DNA from 2 places in the Arthrobacter sp. KNU40 genome. Region 1 is predicted to be linked to the other one. Evidence: riboswitches for the same ligand, from Rfam matches in the RefSeq annotation. Region 1 holds a riboswitch; the other holds the start of a gene.
The links. A riboswitch is a leader RNA that binds a small molecule or an ion and turns the genes downstream of it on or off. The one in region 1 is predicted to bind thiamine pyrophosphate.

Region 1 (4,702 bases):
CCTTGGCGGTAAAACAGCCGGCCGTGTTGGGCAGGACACGGATGCCATGGTCCACGAGCAACTGGAAGAGCGAACCTGTTTCGGTCGGCGAGTATCTCCGCATGGCAACGGTGGTGAGTTCGGTGCCCGAGGCCAGCAACGCCGCCCCCAGGCCGTCCAGGCTCGGGGCTCCGCCGGTGCCCATGATGAGGCGAGAGCCGAACTCGACACCGTCGATCACCAGGGCGTCGGTTCGGGTGCTTGCTTCGTGTGTGCTTGCTGTCGTCATGGTTCAGCCTCCCTGTACTGCGGTAACGATTTCGAGTTCGTCGCCCTCTGCGAGCGCGGTGGCAGCCCACTGGCTGCGCGGGACCACTTCGGAATTGCGTGCGACGGCGACGCCGATCTTGCGTCCGTCAGCCGCCTGGCCGCTGGAGTCCACAACACGTCCGGTGACGTGGCTGACGAGGGTGGTGACAGACGCGTCGTCGCTCAGTGTGTGGTCTGCGCCGTTCAATTTGATGTTCATGCGTGGTCCTTCGGAAGGGGATTTGAGGTACCGGCCGATGGGCCGTCTGTTGAGGCCCGTGCCGCTGAAAGCTGGTGGGAGAAGCGGTCCGGGCGGAATTTGTTCCACCGGGGATCCGCGGTGCCGTCCATGAGCCCGACGCAGATCTTCGCCGCTGCCGGAGTGAGGAGTACGCCGTGGCGGAAGAAGCCGCTGGCCACGATGAGGCCGGGCACGGTTCTTTCGCGACCTTCCACGCGGCCCAGCAGCGGTGCATTGTCCGGAGTGCCCGGGCGCGCTCGGGCAGTTGCTTCCAGAAGTTCCAGTTCGGCCACAGCCGGGACAAGTACCTGGGCGTCGCGGAGCAATTGGTACACACCACCGGCTGACACCGGGTTGGCCGATCCCCCGGACGCCGACAAGCCGTCTTCACGTTGCGTCGCGCCGATCACCACCGTCCCGTCGTCGCGGGGCACGATATAGACGGGCACTCCGCGCACCATTCCCCGGACCGTGGCGGTGACCAGGGGTTGCAGGTGCTCCGGGACGCGCAACCGCAGTATGTCGCCATAGACCGGACGCAGCGGGAGTGACAATCCCTCCGGCAGGCCGTTCAAGCGGGCGGCATCCAGTCCGTTGGCTACCACTGTTTCCGTGGCGAGCACTTCGATTCCTGAGCCGAGCACGGCCCCGACGACGCGCCCGTCCTCCCACAGGAGGCCCGCCGCAGTGTCGTGGATCGCAAAACCGTCATCGGCCCCCGGAATCCAGCTGGAATCGCCGGGCTGGTGGTCTGCCAGCGCGCCCAGAATCGCGGCCGAAAGCCGGCGTGGATCCACTTGGTGGTCGCCCGGGATGTCGAAGGCGCAGGAAATCTGCGGGCTCAGCAGCGGCTCACGCTCCCGCGCCTCGCGCAACCGCACGGATTCCACCACCAGGCCATTGGCCAGCTGGACATCCCGGAGATCGGCGAGCGCCCGGCGGTCCGCAGCGTCCGCGCCGACGGCGAGGGTCGGCGTCGTACGGTAACCCGTGCTGCGGCCGATGCTCGAGCCGGTCACATTGCGTTCGAAGTCCGGCCACAATACCGACGATTCGAGCATTAGCTCCAGGAGGTCCTCTTCCTGGTAGTGCAATTCGCTGACCGGCGCCAGCATTCCCGCCGCCGCGAACGTAGCGCCGCTGGCTGGTGCGGGATCGATGAGGGCAACCGAACGGCCGGATCTGCGGGCTTCCCACGCGATGCCGAGGCCAATGACACCGCCCCCGATCACCGCGACATCCGCGCGCAGGGGTTCGTGCTGGCTGTTCACTTCGTCCATGGAGTCCTTCCCTACGCCGGTATTAGCCGGATCAGGTCAAGCGGTCGGCGCTGAAGCCCTCTCAGCCGCGCGGCGATTGTGACTGCCGCCGCGGCTCCCGCGGTACCTGCCCAGTTTAGAGGAACTACTCTGTTTCCATGACCCAGCACGATGTCCACACCACCGCCCGCCTGTACCTCTGCACCGACGCCCGCAAACCACAGGGTGATTTTGAGCAGTTTGTCGATGCCGCATTCGAAGGCGGCGTGGACATCATCCAGCTGCGCGACAAGACGATTGAAGCGGCGGAAGAACTCGAACTCCTGGAGATCCTGCAATCCGTGGCCCATCGTCACGGCCGTCTCTGGGCAGTCAACGACCGCGCGGACGTAGCATCCCTCTCCGGCGCGCCGGTGTTCCATATCGGCCAAAAGGACATTCCGCTGCGCTCTGCCCGGAAATTGCTCCACGACCCCACCATCATCGGCCTCTCCACGCACACGCCGGAACAGATTGACGCCGCCATCGCCGCGTCGCCTGGCCGCAGCGGCCTGGACTACTTCTGCGTCGGGCCGGTGTGGGCCACCCCCACGAAGCCGGGACGCTCCGCCGTCGGGCTCGATCTGGTGAAGTACGCTGCCAACGCGGTGAAGCAGGCAGACGAAGAGACCGTCGGGGGCGTCGTGCTCCCCTGGTTTGCGATCGGCGGGATCGATCTCGGCAACGTGGAAGAGGTAGTTAGGGCCGGCGCCAGCCGCATCGTGGTGGTGCGGGCAATCACCGAAGCGCAGGATCCGACGGCAGCTGCCCAGGCGCTCCTGGCTGCCCTGGACGCAGCGGCGGCCTAGCGAGACGCCGCGAGATTTTGGAGTTACCCTGACTTTCGTGTCACACCAGCGGATAGCCCCGAATGTCAGCGAAACGTCGAACCAGCTTGCGGAAGCGCTGGCGGCGCTGCGGACTGAACTCGAGCTGCCCGCAGGTTATCCCGCTGAAGCGCTGCGCGACGCTGAAGCCGCGGTTTCCGGACACGCCCTGCCGGCGCAGGACTTCACGGATGTTCCATTCATCACGATCGACCCGGCTTCTTCCACGGATCTCGACCAGGCCCTCTTTATAGACAGGTCCGGCGATGGTTACAGGGTTTTCTACGCCATCTCCGATGTGCCCTCCTTTGTACCCCCGGGAGGAGCGCTCGACGCCGAGACCCGCCACCGCGGGCAAACGTACTATGCCCCGGACGGCCGCATACCGCTGCACCCCGAGATCATCAGCGAGCATGCCGGAAGCCTGTTGGCCGGCCAGACGTGCGGCGCGTTCGTGTGGGACTTCGAACTCGATGCCGAGGCAGAGTTCCGCACCGTCTCCGTGCGTCGGGCAAGCGTACGCAGCCGCGCCAAACTCAGCTACAAGGGTGTGCAGGCGGAGATCGATTCCGGAAGGGCTGATCCCATCCTGCAGCTGCTCAAGGAGGTCGGGCTCAAGCGGGTGGAACTCGAACGCCGCCGCGGCGGCGCAAGCCTGAACATGCCTGAACAGGAAATCGTCCAACTGCCCGACGGCGGGGGGTACAGGATCGTCGCAGCCCCCTCGCTGCCGGTTGAGGACTGGAACGCCCAGATTTCGCTCATGACCGGGATGGCCGCCGCCCAGCTGATGCTCGATGGCAAAGTGGGGATTTTGCGCACCATGCCGGCCCCCGATGAGCGCTCGCTGCTCCATTTCAAACGGCAAACGGGGGCGCTCGGCAAGCCCTGGACCGAGGGGACGAGCTATGGAGCGTACCTGCGGACCCTCGATGCCAAGGACCCCCGGCAACTGGCCATCCTCCATTCAGCAGGGCTGCTTTTCCGTGGTGCCGGCTACACACCCTTCGACGGCGAGGTACCGGGCAGCGTCATGCAGTCAGCCATCGGGGCACCCTATGCCCACACCACCGCGCCGTTGCGCCGGCTTGTCGATCGTTTTGTGCTGGTCATCTGCGAAGCTCTGAGTAATGGAACAGAGATCCCTGCATGGGCCCGGAATGCTTTGCCGACCCTGCCGGTGATCATGGCGTCTTCCGACCAGCTTGCCGCCAAAATGGAACGCCTGGCCTTGGACACGGTGGAGGCAGCGCTCCTGGTGAACCACATCGGACAGGAATTCGACGCCGTAGTGATTTCCGGATCGAAGCCCGCCAAGAACAACGGAAACGGTAACGGGAACAGCGCCAATGGCAACAACGGTAATGGCAATGGGAACGGAGCCCCGCACGGCCCCTACGGCATCGTCCAGATCGCCGAGCCGGCAGTCACCGCTCGTTGCGACGGCGAAATGGAGTCGGGCACTAAGGTCCGTGTGAAACTGCTGGACGCGGACATTGCAACCCGCCAAATCACCTTCGAACTGATCCCGTAGCGCACTCCGTTCGCAGGCCCGGGACCGGGATCCGGGGATTATCGCGCCCAGACGTTAGACTGAGTGAGTAGTAATGGATGCCCGGTCGTTGATTCAGTTAATTTTTTGACATCAACAAGCCCGCCCCTACGCGATCTTGAGATACACCAACTGGTCCCCAGTGCCAGTATTTAGATAGCCCGCGATCGGCTTCCACTGGATTTGCTTGCGCCCATCCGTGCTCCGGAACGGCCCTGCCACAACCGTTGAGCACGCAGCGCAGCCCAAATGAATAAGGAAAACTCCACTGTGAGTGAATTGCACACCCATGAAGTTCTGACCGACGGAACCGAAACAATCGAACCCGAGGAAACCATTTCCTCGGACGAAACACCCCACGAGATCGCAGAAAAGACCTTCGCCGACTACAACGTCCGCGCCGACATCGTTGAGTCCCTCGCCGACGCCGGAATCACCCACCCGTTCCCCATCCAGTCCATGACGCTCCCGGTCGCCCTAGGCGGTCACGACATCA
Region 2 (4,702 bases), 970 kb from region 1:
GGCTCGGTGACGGTGGCCCGCTTCGTGGCCGACCGAAGGGGACAGGTCAATGACTCCTAATGCCACCGGAGTTGACGCAGTGATCGATGCGGTCACCGCAGTGCTGCTGATTGTTGGTGCGCTGATGTCATTGGGCGCGGCAATCGGCCTGTTGCGGTTCCCGGACCTCATGAGCCGCATGCACGCGGCCACCAAGCCGCAAGTGTTGGGGCTGTTCCTCGTCTTGGCGGCCATCGGGCTGCAGATGCGCGAATGGTGGGTGTGGCCGATCCTGGCGGTGGCCTGGATCTTCCAGCTGCTGACCGTGCCCGTATCCGCACACATGGTGGGCCGCGCAGGCTACCGGACCAAGCACCTCCACCGCGAGTTGCTGAGCATAGACGAACTTGAGGCCGTGGTGCTGCGGGCTGCCGGTCAACGGGCAGCGGAGAAAGCTCAGGAAACGGGACCGGCAATGCCCCACACCGGGAACGGCGGGAGCCCAGCGGCGAACGGCCGGGACGGCGGGCCGTCAGCCTAGACGATGTCCTGCGTCTTCGAGAAACGCGAGATGGCGCGCTGTGTACTGCGGCTTGCGAAAACCTGGATGACTGCGCTGACGGTCGCCGAAATCAGCGCAAAGGTCAGCGCCGAGCGCAGGCTTGCCTCCATGTCGTCGTGACCCTTGGGAGGCTTCTTGCCGGTCGACTTTTCCCACAACGCATTGACGATCTTGGTGCCGACAAAGCCTGCGCCGATGCTGACGCCAGTGCCGAGCAGCTTGATGAGGAGGTTCATTCCGGGACTCCTTGCGGGAGGAAACAGGACCGTCCCCAGCCTAACCCCACTTCAGGGCAGTTCCGGAGCAACGGTTGGGGATTGGCGCCTCAGCCGGAAGAACTCCTCCAAAGCTCCAGGCTTTGGACGGACGGGCACGATGTCACGGTCCTCGGCCAGTATCGCTTCCACCGTGCCGAGAGCGAGGAGCTCATCCAGCAGCGCCAACGTGGGCGGCATGAGCTTAAGGGTTCCGGCGGCTTCGGCATCCAGGATCCCGCGGACCGGCATCCACAAGGACGATGACGCTTCCGTGGTTTGGTGCCTTGGTTCGGCACCGGAAAGCGGGCAGGCAAGGTAGAAGTATGTGTCGAAGCGCTTGGGCTGGTCTGCGGGGGTGACCCAGTTGGCCCACGGGCGGAGGGTGGCGGCGTCGAGCTTCAGCCCGGCCTCTTCGAACACCTCGCGCTGTGCGGCCGCCAGCACCCGGCCGGCGTTGAACCGGGCCGAAGCGGGCTCGACGGCGATGCTGCTCCGGTGCCATGCGGCGGTGTGCCGCTCGACGACGTCGTCCTCGAAGTCCCAGCCGGAGCTGTCCGCCTGGTCCACTCGTCCCCCGGGGAAGACGACCATGCCCGCGGCGAAATCCATCGTGGTCACGCGGTGCTGCACGAACACCTCCAGGCCGCGCCCGGCATCCGCCGGAACCTCCGGGTCTGACTGAACCGTGTGAACGGGGGCCTCGCGGACCAGGATCACGCTCGCGGCGAGCCTAGGTTCGGCCACCGTGGTGCTGTTCGCTTCGTCAATGCCTGCCAAGACCGCTCCTTTGCCCGCGTTGCGTCACATTCTGCTGGATCATTCTCCCAGCTTCTGCGCCCGCCCGCGCCATTCCGGGCCCTGCCCGCGTCCGGCCGGCGAGTGATCCAGCAGAATCCGTCGTGTGACCGTTCCGCGTAGGCCAGCACAGCGCCCGCAACCCCGCCAAGGTGTAAACTGAACCACGCCCAAAAGGGTGGATTGATAACGACAGGGGAGCGCCGCCGTCGGGCTCGCAGCAATGCGGTACGGATGACGGGCGCTGAGAGTGCGGACAGCCGCAGACCCTCGAACCTGATCCGGCTAGTACCGGCGCAAGGGAGTCGAGTTCTCATAGTGTCCGGACCGGCGCGGCGGAAGCCGCTCGCAGGCAACCGGAAACACTTTCCCCTCCTGTTCCTCAGGAGGACAAAATGACTGGTATTTCTGCAAGGCCGGGCCTCACCAAGCCTGGTTACAACTGGCGCGTCGTGGACATCGTCGTGGCGGCACTGATCTCGATCGCCGGTGGCGTGATCTTCTGGGCATGGGACCAGATGGCTCTGGTTGCTACGCCTATGTCTGCCGGCTACCCGCCGCTGAGCGGCCTGATCGCCGGTGGCTGGATGATTCCGGCAGTGCTGGGCATGCTCATCGTCCGCAAGCCCGGTGCGGCAATTTTCTGCGAGACGGTGGCCGCCACCAGTGAGCTCATCATGGGTTCGCAGTACGGCACCACGGTCCTGATCTCGGGCCTGCTCCAGGGTCTCGGCGCGGAACTCATCTTCCTGGCCTTCATGTACAAGAAGTTCAACCTGCCGGTGTCCCTGCTGGCCGGTGCCGGCGCGGGCCTGTTCTGTGGTTTGAACGACTCCTTCCTGCCGTGGGGCTGGAACATCGCCTACGAACCCGTCGACAAGCTCGCGTACATCGTGTTCTGCACGATCTCCGGTGCCGTCATTGCCGGAGCCCTGTCCTGGATCGCGACCCGCGGCCTGGCCAAGACCGGTGTCCTGAGCGCGTTCGCGTCCCGCAAGGCCGCCTCGGAGCCCGTCTTTTCCTGATGCCCAGTCCTGATTCCGGCACCCCTGCTACTGTGCGACCCGCCGCCATTTCCGCGCAAGGCTGGGGCTGGCGGCACGCTGGCCGCACCACGCAGGCCATCCACGCCCTCGACCTGGACATCCGCCCAGGCGAGCGTGTGCTCCTGCTCGGCCCCTCGGGCGCGGGCAAGTCGACGCTCCTGCACGCCTTGGCGGGCGTATTGGGCGAGGAAGGTGACGACGCCGACGAGACCGGCTCGTTGCTGGTGGACGGCGTTTCGCCGAAGGCCCAGCGGGGCCGTGCCGGACTCATGCAACAGGACCCCGAAACCCAGGTGGTGCTTTCCCGGTTGGGCGACGACGTCGCGTTCGGCGCCGAGAACCTTTGCGTGCCGCGGGAAGAGATCTGGACGCGGGTCCATGAAGCGCTCGACGACGTCGGGCTGCGGAATAGTGCGAGCGGCAACTTTGCGCTCGACCACCCGACCTCGGCCCTCTCGGGCGGGCAGAAGCAGCGCCTTGCGCTCGCCGGCATCCTGGCGATGCGGCCCGGCTTGATCCTCCTGGACGAGCCGACCGCCAACCTGGACCCCGCTGGCGTACTGGAGGTCCGCGATGCCGTCGCCCGCTGCCTGGACAAGACCGGCGCCACGTTGGTGGTGGTGGAGCACCGGGTCTCGGTTTGGAAAGACCTCGTGGACCGGATCGTGGTGCTCCAGCCGGGCAGCTCCTCGTCCGCGGGAGGGTCGACGCCTGCGGTGCTTCTGGACGGCGATCCGGACACGGTTCTGGCTCAAGCAAGGGACATGCTCATTGCTGCGGGCGTGTGGGTGCCCGGGTACGTGCCGGCCACCCGGCCACGTTCAGGAACAGGCTATGGCTCGGGGGCCGGCCCCCGGAACGCTGGGGAGCTGCTGCTCGCCACGCAGGAGCTCGCGGTGTCCCGCGAACGGCCACGGCGCCGCGGGTTCAAAACCATCCCGCCCCTTCCTGTGCAGTCCGGACTCGACGCCGAAGTGCTCGCCGGGCAGGCACTGACCATCACCGGTCCCAACGGCGCCGGAAAATCGACCTTCGCGTTGACCCTCGCGGGCTTGTTGGCGCCGGTGTCCGGCACGGTGACTGCCGCCGTCGGGCTCAGCGACGGCGCTGGTAACGACCCCTTCAAGTGGAAGGCCCAGCAGCTGATCTCCCGCATAGGGACCGTGTTCCAGGAGCCTGAGCACCAGTTCGTGACCGGCCGCGTGCTCGACGAGCTCATGTTCGGCCCCAAACACCTTGGCCATGGAGAGGAACGGGTGGACGAATTGCTGGAACGGCTGCGCCTGGGGCATCTCGTGGACGCCAACCCGTACACGCTCTCCGGTGGCGAAAAGCGCCGGCTGTCCGTGGCCACAGTGCTCGCCGCGCACCCACGCGTCCTGGTGCTGGACGAACCCACCTTCGGCCAGGACGCGAACACTTGGGCCGAGCTTGCGTCGTTCCTGTCTGAACTGCTCGACGCCGGCACCTCGGTGGTTTCCGTGACCCATGACCGGGAGTTCAGCTCCGTCCTGGGCGGCACCGAGATGCGGCTCGAGCCTGCGTTCCAAGGCGGGGCCCGGCAGGAAGCGGGTGCGGCATGAGGGAAACCCTGACCCTGCGAGGCAACAATGCACTCCTGACGCGCGCGAATCCGCTGGCCAAGTTCGTGTCGGTCTTCCTGATCACCCTGGTGTTGGCGCTGTCCATCGACCTGGTGTCAGCTTCGACGGCGCTCATCGGCGAACTGGCGTTGTTCCCCCTCGCGGGGCTCACCGTGCGCTTGCTGTGGCAGCGCGGCTGGCCCTTGATTATCGCGGCCGCGCTTGGAGGCTGGAGCACCGCGATCCTGTCGGCGGACAGCGGAAGGATACTGCTCGACGTCGGGATCTGGTCTATCAGCGAAGGCTCGCTTCAGCTGGGACTCGGGTTCATGCTGCGCGGCCTTGCCATAGCGTTGCCGGCCATTCTCCTGATGAGTTGCACCGATCCGACGGACCTTGCCGATGCCCTGGCGCAGAAGGCGAAACTGCCGCACCGTTTTGTCTTGGGCACTTTGGCCGCGCTGCGGCTCGTGGGACTCA

Region 2: linked by a shared signal. The riboswitch ahead of ACSKT0_RS22155 (ECF transporter S component) and the one ahead of thiO (glycine oxidase ThiO) in region 1 are both predicted to bind thiamine pyrophosphate.

What each region holds. Positions count from the first base shown of each region.
Region 1 covers NZ_CP195850.1:3,784,345-3,789,046, forward strand. Annotated here, with positions in the region: gene ACSKT0_RS17540 (thiazole synthase) at 1-268, opposite strand, end outside; gene thiS (sulfur carrier protein ThiS) at 272-508, opposite strand; gene thiO (glycine oxidase ThiO) at 505-1,809, opposite strand; TPP riboswitch at 1,801-1,920, opposite strand; gene thiE (thiamine phosphate synthase) at 1,947-2,636, shown strand; gene ACSKT0_RS17560 (RNB domain-containing ribonuclease) at 2,674-4,188, shown strand; gene ACSKT0_RS17565 (DEAD/DEAH box helicase) at 4,477-4,702, shown strand, end outside.
Region 2 covers NZ_CP195850.1:4,758,623-4,763,324, reverse strand. Annotated here, with positions in the region: gene ACSKT0_RS22175 (monovalent cation/H+ antiporter complex subunit F) at 1-60, shown strand, start outside; gene mnhG (monovalent cation/H(+) antiporter subunit G) at 50-520, shown strand; gene ACSKT0_RS22165 (DUF4235 domain-containing protein) at 517-777, opposite strand; gene ACSKT0_RS22160 (NUDIX hydrolase) at 829-1,575, opposite strand; TPP riboswitch at 1,778-1,914, shown strand; gene ACSKT0_RS22155 (ECF transporter S component) at 1,989-2,618, shown strand; gene ACSKT0_RS22150 (ABC transporter ATP-binding protein) at 2,618-4,222, shown strand; gene ACSKT0_RS22145 (energy-coupling factor transporter transmembrane component T family protein) at 4,219-4,702, shown strand, end outside.